2 regions of the Streptosporangium sp. NPDC000563 genome follow, and region 2 is predicted to be linked to the other one. Evidence: predicted binding sites of a transcription regulator. Region 2 holds the regulator's gene; the other holds the start of a gene.
The links. The regulator LexA, encoded in region 2, represses DNA repair genes until DNA is damaged. The targets are predictions, from matches to a motif close to TCGAACANNTGTTCGA.

Region 1 (6,534 bases), on a different contig from region 2:
CGCCTCCTCCTCGGGATCGAGCTGATCCACCGCTTCCTTCACGGTCTCCTCTTCCACCCCGCGATGGCGGAGCTCCGAGGCGAGGGCCTTTCTGGCGAGCCCCCGCCCGGCGTGGCGTGAACTCACCCATGCCGCGGCGAACGCCTCGTCGTCGATGAGTCCGACCTCGGAGAAGCGGTCCAGCACGGCGTCCGCCGCCTCCTGTGGCACCTCACGCTTGCGCAGCGCCTCCGCGAGCTGGGCTCGGGTGCGCGGCGCCATGGTCAGCAGCCGCAGACAGATGCCTCGCGCCACCGCCTGCGGGTCGGCCTCGGACTTCCGGCTCACCCCGGCCCGCTCGGCCGATCCGTCGGACCCGCCTGGTCCGTCGGGGCCGTCGGATCCTTCGGGAAGGAAACCCGGGGTAGCCCTCCCTGAGCGCCGCCCGCCACGACGGGAGGCACGTTTCCTCCGGCCGCGGGGTGCGTCGCCCGCAGCTTCCGCGGTCTCCTCGCGGAACCCTTCCTCGAAAGCGGACGAACCGAAGTCGCGCCCACGCCTGCCCGGTGAGGCCGCCCGAGGTTCGTCGGGCCAGGCGCCCCAGTCTCTCGGCCCGGCCTGGTCGGCCGGACCGGAGTCAGGTCCCGTCGTCATCGATCAGCCCGGACTCAGGCGTCACCCGGCTTGGGAGTGGCGGCCTTGGAACCGCGACCGGACCCGGCGGAAGACGCGGCACCGGCCGCACGGCCGGACGCGGCGGCCGGGGCCGAAGCCGCAGGGACGGGCGACGGGGCGGCCGGGCTGTCAAGGCGCGGGCCGACACCCAGCTTCTCCTTGATCTTCTTCTCGATCTCGTTCGCCATGTCCGGGTGGCTCTTGAGGAAGTTTCGCGCGTTCTCCTTGCCCTGGCCGAGCTGGTCACCCTCGTAGGTGTACCAGGCGCCGGACTTGCGGACGAAACCGTGCTCGACACCCATGTCGATCAGGCCACCCTCGCGGGAGATGCCGACGCCGTAGAGGATGTCGAAGTCGGCCACCCGGAAGGGCGGGGCCATCTTGTTCTTGACGATCTTCACCCGGGTGCGGTTGCCGACCGCCTCAGTGCCGTCCTTCAGCGTCTCGATGCGGCGGATGTCGAGACGGACCGAGGCGTAGAACTTCAGCGCCTTTCCACCGGTCGTGGTCTCGGGCGAACCGAACATCACGCCGATCTTCTCGCGGAGCTGGTTGATGAAGATCGCGGTGGTGCCGGTGTTGTTGAGCGCGCCGGCGACCTTGCGCAGCGCCTGGGACATCAGGCGGGCCTGGAGGCCGACGTGGCTGTCGCCCATCTCGCCCTCGATCTCGGCCTTGGGCACCAGTGCGGCGACCGAGTCGATGACCAGCAGGTCGACGGCGCCGGACCGGATCAGCATGTCGGCGATCTCCAGCGCCTGCTCACCGGTGTCGGGCTGGGAGACGAGCAGCGCGTCGGTGTCGACGCCCAGCTTCTGGGCGTACTCCGGGTCGAGCGCGTGCTCGGCGTCGATGAACGCGGCGATGCCGCCGCCGCGCTGGGCGTTGGCCACCGCGTGCAGGGCGACCGTGGTCTTGCCCGAGGACTCGGGACCGTAGACCTCGACGATGCGGCCGCGTGGGAAACCTCCGATGCCGAGGGCCACGTCGAGCGCGATGGAGCCGGTGGGAATCACCTCGATGGGAGCCCGGGTCTCGTCGCCCAGGCGCATGATCGAGCCCTTGCCGAACTGACGCTCGATCTGAGCGAGTGCGGTCTCAAGCGCCTTCTCGCGGTCGTTAGCTGCCATGGGAGCCCCCTGAAGGGTCGCGGGTTGGATCGGTTGCCAGAAAGCTACGGGGTGCCGCCGACATTTTCGGGAGGGCACGCCAGGAGTGGTGGCCTGTTCAATATAGCCGAACGACTGTTCGATCGCCGCCCGTTGGCACCACGGGTTGCGGGAGTCGCGAACCATCGCGGAGGTCACCCGCGCACGACCGGGCGCGACCGGGCGCCGACGAACACAGACGGACGCGGACGAACACGAGTGGGCGCGGACTGCGGGTCCGCCTTGACGGTCCAGATGTCGCGTGGCGGTCCGACGAACACGGGGGCGCGGACGGCGGAGCCACCGGCGAGGCGTGCGTGACACCGGGTGCGACAGGCATCATCGGGCATGAATGGCTACGAAACACATGAATAGCCGGTAACTGGCATAGAACACCACAGGTCTACGCAACCAGGCACGGGCGGCGGGGCCGCCGACGAGGCGCGTGGCGCCAGGCGCCGTGGGCACCGGCGGCGGGAGAACCGCCCCGGAGAACCCGGAACCCATCCGAAAGGCGACATTTCCAAGAATTACCTGGAGCCTGTTGTAACCGGGCTGACCTGGGGTGATCCTGAGGGGAAACGACCCGAGGTGCCCGACGTGCCCAACGCGTTCACACAGCAACGCCTAGCCCATCTCGACTCCCTCGCCGCCGAACTGCGACAACGGGGGATGGCGAGCCGCACCCTCGGCGGCACCGCCCCCGTGCTGTGGGTGTGGCATCCCGACAGTCACCGGCAGACGATCGTCTTCGCCACGCCGGTCAAGGACGGCTGGCTGTTCCTGTGGGCACCGGACGGCGAGGAGAGCGCCGACGATCCCGCGCACGCGGCCGAGGTGGTGGAGAGGCTCCTCGTCCCGCTTCCCGAATCCTGACCGGCTCTCAGCGGAGCCTGGGCGAGACGTCGGTCACCCCGCACACGGCGTGCCAGACCTCCTTCGCCCCCACGCCGTCGGCCAGCGCCTGGACCACGGTCCGGCCGCCGAGGTCGGCGATGACGTAGTCGTTGGCCCATGAATCGGCGTACCGGTCACCGAAGTGTGACTTCATCCGCTTCCAGAATTCCGACAGGCGCATACCCCAAGTATGGGTCCACTCCGGGGTGGGGGAGCCCGTTCCGAGACGCCGCCTGACCGCGAACCACCCCGTCTCCCGATCTCCCGTCCAGGCCCGCCGGGACCGGGACGGGAGACGTACGGGGAAGGGCCGTCGCCGGTGAGAACGCGGGCGGCCGAGGTCCGGGGTGAGGAGGCGGAGTCGTCAGAGCACTCGGGAGCCGTACATCTCGCCGAGGGGGTCGGCGAGCAGCTCCAGGCGTGCGCCGTCGGGGTCGGCGAAGTAGATGGACGCGCCACTCTCGACCTGGTGCGGCACTCCCGCCGCCTCCAGCTTGCCCCGCAGGCGCTCCCACGTGGAGGGATCGACGGAGATGGCGATGTGGTGGAGCCCGCCGAGAACCTCTTTGTAGGGGCCGAGGTCCAGGCCGGGGAAGTCGAAGAAGGCGAGGAGGTTGCCGTTGCCGATGTCGAAGAAGAAGTGGTTCGACCCCCGGTAGTCGCGGTTCTCGAAGATCTCCGTGAGCGGGAACTCCAGGAGGTCCTGGTAGAACGCGATCGTCGTCTCGACGTCGGAGGAGATCAGCGCGAAGTGGTGCAACCCCCTCGCGCTGCTCGGAGGGCGGTGCTCCCTGAGGTGCTCCGCCTTGATCCGCTCGCGTGTCGCCTCGATGGCCTGATGGTCGATGCTCACCGTTAGCTCACCACTCAATGCGTCGTGTGTTCGTCAAAGTCGTGTCCGTGACGACAGGGGGCCAACCTATCCCGGACGCCATGTCATGGCCGCAGGGCGTCGGGAAGACCCCCGGGAGACGTGATCTCCCTCGTTCCCGCCGCGAGGCCGGTTCGTGTGTCCGCAGGTGACGCGCGGTCCGTCCACTCCCGCCCGCCGGTCGGCGGTGGCGGGTTCTGTCGGTGGGACCGTGCAGTATGGGCGGTGACCCGGTTGGTCGGCCGGACCGGGAGCCAGGGGGGCGGCGATGAGCGAGACAACGGGCACGGGCGGCGCGCTCGACCACTTCACCCGGATGACCAGAGACTGGTTCACCGGGGCGTTCTCCGCGCCGACCGCCGCGCAGGAGGGGGCGTGGGCGGCGATCGCCCGGGGTGACAACACCCTGGTGGTCGCGCCCACCGGCTCCGGCAAGACGCTCGCCGCCTTCCTGTGGTCGCTCGACCGGCTCGCCTCCGCCCCTCCCCCCGACGCCGAGACCTCCGGTACGGGTCAGGCGGGCGGTGCGGGCTCGCGGCGCGGGCGGGGGCGTTCTCGCGGGGACGGCGAGCCGGCGAGGCGGTGCCGGGTCCTGTACGTGTCGCCGCTCAAGGCTCTCGCCGTCGACGTCGAGCGCAACCTCCGGGCCCCGCTCGCCGGGCTGAGGCAGACCGCGCGGCGGCTCGGTCTGCCGGTGCCGGAGATCTCGGTGGCGATCCGGTCGGGCGACACCTCCCCCGAGGAGCGGCGCCGGTTCGCGACCAGGCCGTCCGACATCCTGATCACCACCCCCGAGTCGCTGTTCCTGCTGCTCACCAGCCAGGCCCGCGAGGCGTTACGCGACGTGGATACGGTCGTCGTCGACGAGGTGCACGCGGTGGCGGCCACCAAGCGCGGCGCGCACCTCGCCCTCAGCCTGGAGCGGCTCGACACCCTCCTGCCCAGGCCCGCCCAGCGGATCGGCCTGTCCGCGACCGTGCGCCCGGTGAGCGAGGTGGCCGCCTTCCTGGGTGGGACGCGCCCGGCGACAGTGGTCCAGCCGCCCTCCGAGAAGGAGATCGCGGTCGAGGTGGTCGTCCCGATCGAGGACATGACCGAGCTCGACACACCTCCCCCCGCCCCCGCCCCCGACGACGACCGCTGGCTGACGGAGACCCCGGCCAGGCGGTCGATCTGGCCGCATGTGGAGGAGCGGCTGTTCGAGCTGATCGGCGACCACGCTTCCACGATCGTGTTCGCCAACTCCCGGCGGCTCGCGGAGAGACTGTGCACCCGCCTCAACGAGCTGGCGTGGGAGCGACGGGACGACGGCGGGGAGCGGGCGGCGGAGGAGGGCGCGGGAGCGGAGCCGGTGCACTGGGCCGAGGGGTTCCCCGTGCCACCGGCCTCCATCTCCACCCCTGCGGCGATGATGGCGCAGGCCGGTGCGGCCAAGGGGGTCGTCCCTGAGATCGTGAGAGCCCACCACGGTTCGGTGTCGAAGGAGGAGCGCTCCCAGATCGAGGAGGCGCTCAAGTCCGGGCGGCTGCCCGCCGTGGTCGCGACCTCCAGCCTGGAGCTCGGCATCGACATGGGCGCGGTCGACCTGGTGGCGTGTGTCGGGGCACCGCCGAGCGTGGCGAGCGGCCTGCAGCGGATCGGCCGGGCCGGGCACCAGGTGGGGGCCGTCTCGCGCGGCGTGATCTTCCCCAAATACCGGGGGGACCTGGTCCAGACGGCGGTGGTGGCCGAGCGGATGAGGAGCGGGGAGATCGAGGATCTGCGCTACCCGCGCAACCCCCTCGACGTGCTCGCCCAGCAGATCGTCGCGATGACCGCGCTGGACGAGTGGACGGTCGACGAGCTGGAGGAGGTCGTGCGGCGGGCCGCCCCCTACCGGACGCTGCCCAGGAGCGCGCTGGAGGCGACGCTCGACATGCTCGCCGGGCGATACCCGAGCGAGGAGTTCGCCGAGCTGCGGCCGCGCATCGTCTGGGACCGGGTGACCGGCACCCTGCGGGGCCGTCCCGGAGCCCAGCGGCTCGCGGTCACCAACGGTGGCACGATCCCCGACCGGGGGTTGTTCGGAGTGTTCCTGGTCGGGGAGAAGTCCTCCCGGGTGGGCGAGCTGGACGAGGAGATGGTCTACGAGTCGCGGGCCGGGGACGTGTTCGTGCTGGGCGCGACCTCCTGGCGGATCGAGGAGATCACGGCCGATCGGGTGCTGGTCACGCCCGCCCCCGGCCAGCCGGGAAAGCTCCCGTTCTGGCACGGCGACACCGCGGGGCGGCCCGCGGAGCTGGGGAGGGCCATCGGCGCGTTCCTCCGCGAGATGTCGGCGGCGGGCGCGGACGCCGGAGTGGGAGGCGGGGGCACCCGGAGCCCGGGGACGGGAGCGGCGAAAGCCGAAGACGGAGCGGCGGAGGCGAGAAGCGCCGGAGCGGGAGGGACGGGGAAGACCGGAGCGGGAGGCACGGGAGACGGAGAGAGGAGGAAAGCGAAAGCGGGGGACGGGAAGACGGGTAAGGCCGAAGCGGGCGACGCGGCGCGGGAGGGCGCCCTGGAGAGGATCAGGGCGGCGGGACTGGACGAGTTCGCCGCGGCCAACCTGCTCTCCTACCTGGCCGAGCAGCGGCAGGCGACCGGCTACGTGCCGGACGACAGGACGTTGCTGGTCGAGCGCTTCCACGACGAGCTGGGCGACTGGCGGGTGGTGGTGCACTCCCCGTACGGTGCCCGGGTGCACGCGCCGTGGGCGCTGGCGATCGGGCGGCGGCTGCGGGAGCGCTACGGCGTCGACGTGCAGGCCGTGCACTCCGACGACGGGATCGTGCTGCGTGTTCCCGACACGCTCTCCGATCCTCCGTCCGATGTCGCGATCTTCGACGCGGACGAGATCGAGCGGATCGTCACCGAGGAGCTGGGCGGCTCGGCGCTGTTCGCGGCGCGGTTCCGCGAGTGCGCGGGAAGATCCCTGCTGTTGCC
Region 2 (6,534 bases):
GAGGTGCTGAGCGAGCGGGGCACCGGTCACTTCACGGTCAACTTCCGGCTGCGCGACTGGCTGCTGTCCCGCCAGCGCTTCTGGGGCTGCCCGATCCCGATCATCCACTGCGCCGACTGCGGCGAGGTCCCCGTCCCCGACGACCAGCTGCCCGTCACCCTGCCCGACATGCGTGGCGAGGCCCTGGCGCCCAAGGGCATCTCCCCGCTCGCCTCGGCCGAAGACTGGGTCAACGTCTCCTGCCCCAAGTGCGGCGGCCCGGCGAAGCGCGACACCGACACGATGGACACCTTCGTCGACTCCTCGTGGTACTTCCTGCGCTACGTCGACCCGGCCTACGACGAGGGGCCGTTCGACGTCGAGCGCGTGCGCAGGTGGGGTCCGATCGACCAGTACATCGGCGGCGTCGAGCACGCCGTGCTGCACCTGCTGTACGCCAGGTTCTTCACCAAGGTCCTGCACGACATGGGAATGGTCGACTTCGTCGAGCCCTTCACCCGTCTGCTGAACCAGGGGCAGGTCATCAACCAGGGCAAGGCGATGTCCAAGTCGCTGGGCAACGGCGTCGACCTGGGCCAGCAGATCGACGCCTACGGTGTCGACGCGGTCAGGCTGACCGTCGTCTTCGCCGGACCGCCCGAGGACGACATCGACTGGTCCGACGTCTCCCCGGCGGCCTCGCAGAAGTTCCTCGCCCGCGCGTTCCGCGTGATGGCGGAGGCCGGCGCGGCCTCCGCGCCCGGCGTCGACGTCACCGCGGGAGACCTGAACCTGCGCAAGGTCGTCCACCACACCATCGACGAGGTCACCAAGCTGGTCGAGTCGCACCGCTTCAACGTCGCGGTGGCCCGCATGATGGAGCTGACGAGCGCGGCACGCAAGGCCATCGACTCCGGCCCCGGAGCCGCCGACCCGGCGGTCAGGGAGGCCGCCGAGACCCTCGCGGTCATGCTGTCCCTGGTCGCGCCGTACGCGGCGGAGGAGGGCTGGGAGCGGCTGGGACACGCCGCCTCGGTCGCCACCGCGGGCTGGCCGGTGGCCGACCCGGCGCTGCTGGTCCAGGAGTCGGTCACCTGCGTCGTCCAGGTCGCGGGCAAGGTGCGCGACCGGCTGGAGGTCTCCCCGGAGATCTCCGAGGCGGACCTGGAGTCGCTGGCCCTGCGGTCGGAGAAGGTTCAGCCCTTCCTGTCCGGCACGCCGCGCAAGGTGATCGTCCGCGCGCCCAAGCTGGTCAACATCGTGCCGTAGTCGTCCCGCGTGCCCTCGGGCCGCGGACGACTGAGTGACCGTCGTGGCCGCGGACGTCTCGCGGGGTCGCTACGGACTCGGGGTGCCCTTGCGAGGGCACCCCGGGTGTCGCGCGTCAACTCGGCCGGCGTGTCCCCGTGACCACTTCGGGGGAGAACCCGTGCCGCTTCAAGCGGCGGGCCTCCATCTCGGCCTCGCCGGGTGGGTTTCCGTGCCCGCCGGCGAGAGATCTTCCCGGGGATGTCCCATCACCTGAGAACGCCGGATGGGGCCCGACATCAGATGTCGGGCCCCATCCGGCGTGTCGTTCTATGGCGTGTCGCACAGAAAGCCGGAGGCGCGTGATGCCGAGCTCGCGTAACCACGGTGTGGCTCGGTCCGGACCCGCGTGCCGGGTGACGCTCTCAGACGGCGACGCCTCCACGGGCCGGAGCCCGTGGAGAGCGGTGAGGAGCCTGCGTGGGACGCTCGCGTCAGAGCTTGCGGAGGACCGCGACGACCTTGCCGAGCACGGTGGCCTCGTCGCCGGGGATCGGGTCGTAGTTGGGGTTGTGCGGGACCAGCCAGACGTGGCCGTCTCTGCGCTTGAAGGTCTTGACCGTGGCCTCGCCGTCGATCATCGCGGCGACCACGTCGCCGTTGTCGGCGACCGGCTGCTGGCGCACGACCACCCAGTCACCGTTGGCGATGGCGGCCTCGATCATCGAGTCGCCGGTCACCTGGAGGAGGAAGAGCGTGCCCTCACCGACAAGCTGCCTGGGCAGGGCGAAGACGTCTTCGATGCTCTCCTCGGCGAGGATGGGGCCACCGGCGGCGATCTGACCGACGAGGGGCACATAGGCGGCGGTCGGACGGCTGACCGGAGTCTCGTCCTCGCCGGAGTCGGGGTCAACCCACAGCACGGGCTCGCCGGGAAGGCGGACCTCCAAGGCGCGGGGGCGGTGCGGATCACGCCGCAGGTAGCCCTTGCGCTGCAAAGCCGTCAACTGGTGCGACACGCTGGAGGTGCTGGTGAGCTGCACCGCTTCGCCGATCTCCCGCATGGACGGCGGATAGCCGCGCTGCTGCACGGAATCGCGGATCACCTCAAGGATCTTCCGCTGCCTGGGGGTGAGGCCAAGGGAGTCACGCCTTCGCACCGCCAGGTCGCTGGCGGCCGAACCGTTCTCGTTGTGCTGGCTCATACGAACTCCTCGCCTCCCGGTCTGTATTTAAGACGTCGCACACAGCGACCATACCTCGGCCGAAGATCATACTCAAACAATTGTTCGAATGTCCTCGAAATCGGCGACGCCGTGGTGTACAACATCGTACGGGAGTTTGATCGACATCGTGTTCGATTCACCGATCTTTCTTCGACATGTGTTCGGCCAGGTCGAGGGGATGGGGGGCCACCGTGAAACCGACCGCGACGACACCACGATCCAGGATCGCGCCGAGGTCCCGGGCGGCGCAGCGATCACCGGGAGCGCCGCGCCTGCGGCTCGTGCCGCCCCCGAGACCGGAGCCGGAGCCCGGTCCCGCGCCGGAGCCCGGGCGGAGGTCCGAGGCGAAGCAGGGGTGGGAGGCCGTGTGGGACTCGGTGCCGGTGTCGGGACCTGTGCCGAGGGCGCGCCTCGGCCGTGAGCCGGGGCGAAGGTCCGGGGGGGAGCCCGAGCGGGTCTTCGAGCGTGAGCCCGGGCGAGGATCCGGCCGTGAGGCTGCGCGAAGGTCCGGCCGCGAGATGAGACGGGAATCCGCTCGGGAGTCCGGGCGAAAGCGTGGGCGGGAGCCGGGGCGGGCCTCGCGTGAGTCCGAGCGAAAGCCCGGCGGGGCATCCGGGCGTGAGCCTGGGCGGAGTCCCGGACGCGAGGCGAGGCGGTCGCTCGGGCGTGGGCGGGGATGGAGCCCCGGCCGTGAGCGGGGACGGTGGTCCGGGCGTGATCCGGAACGGGGGGCCGGACGCGGGGCCGGGCCGAGGAGGGCGCCGCGATCGGCGACGGCATCCTCGGCGGGCACCCGTCGGCCGGGTGTCGGCCGGAAGGGAGCGGTTCGGCGGCCTCTTCGACTCACCCGGCGTGGAAGGATCGTCGTGGTGGCGGTGCTCGCACTGTTCAGCCTGGCGGTGCTCTGGATCGGCGGACGCATCGACATGGTCGCGGCGGACGAGCGGGCGGGCCTTGAGGGGCTGCCGCGGATCACGGTGCACGCGGACGACACGCTGTGGGAGATCGCGGACGCGTTGACGAAGGAGGCGGACACCGGCTCGGCGGTCCGTCGCATCATGGACCTCAACGGGCTGTCCGGCTCGGAGGTCCGGCCGGGGACCCGGCTCTATCTCCCGGAGGGCCTCGTCTCCGTGAGGTGAGGCCGGTCCGGGCTCCGGCGATCGGGCCGGGGCTCGTGGGACCGCTGCGGCGCCCGGCCGGCCTCCGGCGGGGCGGCCGGCGAGACGGGCGGGCCTCGTTCCGGCGGGGTGAGGCGGGTCGGCGGCGCGGGTGGGGCGAGGGGTGTGAGAGGGGATGCGAGGGACTCGTCCGACGGGTCGCCTGGGGCGACTGTGAGACGAGAGGCGTCCGGGGCGAGAGGGGTCTCGCATGGGTGGCGACACGCCGGGATGTGCGGGCTGATCAGCGACTTCGTGCCGCAAGGTCGTTTCAACTTGCGTTCATGGTCGAGCACTTCTACGGTTGGACCACAACATCTAGTGGCTGCATCGCAACACTTCACCACAGCTTGTGTTTCCATTACCGCATCTCGACTATTCAAGATGTGTGCGCGGGCGTCTGGCCGTGCGTGTCGTGGGTAGGTGAGGTGGGTCGGCCGCTTCGGTAGGTCAAGGAGGCGACACGCGTGCATTGTCCGTTCTGTCGCCATCTGGACACGCGAGTCATCGACAGCCGGGCCACCGAGGACGGCGGGGCGATCCGCCGCAGGCGCACGTGCTCGGAATGCGGGCGCAGGTTCACCACGCAGGAGACCGTTCTGCTCATGGTGAGCAAGCGCAGCGGTGTGACGGAGCCGTTTTTCAGGGACAAGGTGATCGCCGGGGTCCGGCGGGCGTGCCAGGGGCGGTCCGTCAGTGAGGATTCCCTGGCGCAACTGGGCCAGCGGGTCGAGGAGAGCATCCGGGCCACCGGATGCGCCGAGATCGCGGCCCACGAGGTCGGGCTGGCCATCCTGGGCCCGCTCCGCGAACTGGACGAGGTGGCGTACCTACGGTTCGCCTCCGTCTATCGCGGTTTCGAGACGCTGGCCGACTTCGAGGCGGAGATCGAGCGGCTCCGGGCGGAGCGCTCCACCAAGCAGGACTGATACAGACCCCGGGCGCCGGGGGTGATGCGGCGCGTTGGTGTGGTCCGATTCGAGGGTTCCACGGAGCCCCAGGAGGGGGAAGTCATGACGGAGACCGCCGGTGCGGTGACACGTGGAGGCAAGAGGCCACGTAAGGGTCTGAAGATGAAGCGCATCTTCACCACGCCAGGCGTGCATCCCTATGACGAGCTGGTCTGGGAGCGCCGTGACGTCGTCATGACCAACTGGCGCGACGGCTCGATCAACTTCGAGCAGCGCGGTGTCGAGTTCCCCCGGTCGTGGTCGGTCAACGCCGCCAACATCGTGACCACCAAGTACTTCCGCGGCGCGGTCGGCACCCCGCAGCGGGAGTGGAGCCTCAAGCAGCTGATCGACCGGGTGGTGGGCGTCTACACGCGTACGGCGGTCGAGCACGGTTACTTCGCCACCGACGAGGACGCCGAGATCTTCGACCACGAGCTCAAGCACGCCCTGGTCAACCAGGTCTTCAGCTTCAACTCGCCCGTCTGGTTCAACGTCGGCACCGCGTCACCGCAGCAGGTCAGCGCGTGCTTCATCCTGGCCGTCGACGACCAGATGGAGTCGATCCTCGACTGGTACAAGGAAGAGGGGGTGATCTTCAAGGGGGGTTCCGGCTCCGGCGTCAACCTCTCCAGGATCCGTTCCTCCAAGGAGCTGCTCTCCAGCGGGGGCACCGCCAGCGGCCCGGTCTCCTTCATGCGCGGCGCGGACGCCTCCGCGGGCACCATCAAGTCCGGGGGCGCCACCCGCCGCGCCGCCAAGATGGTCGTCCTCGACGTCGACCACCCCGACATCGAGGAGTTCGTCGAGACCAAGGCGCGCGAGGAGGACAAGATCCGCGCCCTCCGTGACGCCGGGTTCGACATGGACCTGGGCGGCAAGGACATCGTCTCCGTCCAGTACCAGAACGCCAACAACTCGGTGCGCGTCTCCGACGAGTTCATGCGCGCGGTGGAGAACGGTGAGGAGTTCGGCCTGCGTGCCCGCCTCACCGGCGAGGTCATCGAGAAGATCGACGCCAGAGAGCTGTTCCGCAAGATGGGCAAGGCCGCCTGGGAGTGCGCCGACCCCGGGGTCCAGTACGACGACACGATCAACGACTGGCACACCAGCCCGGAGACGGGTCGCATCACCGCCAGCAACCCCTGCTCGGAATACCTGCACCTGGACAACTCCTCGTGCAACCTGGCGAGCATCAACCTGCTGAAGTTCCTGAAGGACGACGACACCTTCGACATCGCGAACTTCGTGAAGATCACCGAGCTGGTCATCACCGCGATGGACGTCTCCATCACCTTCGCCGACTTCCCGACCGAGAAGATCGACCAGACCACCCGCGCCTACCGCCAGTTGGGCATCGGCTACGCCAACCTCGGCGCACTCCTCATGGCCACCGGCCACGCCTACGACTCCGACGGCGGCCGGGCGGTCGCCGGGGCCATCACCTCGCTGATGACCGGCGTCTCCTACCGCCGCAGCGCCGAACTCGCCGCGGTCGTGGGCCCCTACGACGGCTACGCCCGCAACGCCGACGCGCACAAGCGGGTCATGCGCAAGCACAACGACGCGAACGAGGCCCTGCGCACGGTCGACGAGATCGACGGTGCCATCCACCGCGAGGCCTCCAGCCAGTGGAGCGAGTGCCTCAGGCTCGGTGAGAAGAACGGTTACCGCAACGCCCAGGCATCGCTCCTCGCTCCGACCGGGACCATCGGCCTGATGATGGACTGCGACACCACCGGCATCGAGCCCGACCTCGCCCTGGTCAAGTTCAAGAAGCTCGTCGGCGGCGGCTCCATGCAGATCGTCAACCAGACGATTCCCCGCGCGCTGCGGCGGCTCGGCTACCAGGAGGAGCAGGTCGAGGCGATCGTCGAGTTCATCGCCGAGCACGGTCATGTCGTCGACGCCCCCGGCCTGCGGCGCGAGCACTACGAGGTGTTCGACTGCGCGATGGGCGAGCGTGCGATC

Region 1: recA (recombinase RecA) is a predicted target of LexA. The motif match lies at 1,891-1,906, and genes of this name have one in related genera.

What each region holds. Positions count from the first base shown of each region.
Region 1 is NZ_JBEPDA010000003.1:306,867-313,400, forward strand. It holds gene recX (recombination regulator RecX) at 1-633, opposite strand, end outside; gene recA (recombinase RecA) at 648-1,784, opposite strand; gene ABT352_RS12125 (hypothetical protein) at 2,403-2,678, shown strand; gene ABT352_RS12130 (DUF3046 domain-containing protein) at 2,686-2,880, opposite strand; gene ABT352_RS12135 (VOC family protein) at 3,064-3,552, opposite strand; gene ABT352_RS12140 (ATP-dependent helicase) at 3,839-6,534, shown strand, end outside.
Region 2 is NZ_JBEPDA010000006.1:142,762-149,295, forward strand. It holds gene leuS (leucine--tRNA ligase) at 1-1,248, shown strand, start outside; gene lexA (transcriptional repressor LexA) at 1,722-2,432, opposite strand; gene ABT352_RS17760 (LysM peptidoglycan-binding domain-containing protein) at 3,323-3,595, shown strand; gene nrdR (transcriptional regulator NrdR) at 4,081-4,542, shown strand; gene ABT352_RS17770 (vitamin B12-dependent ribonucleotide reductase) at 4,627-6,534, shown strand, end outside.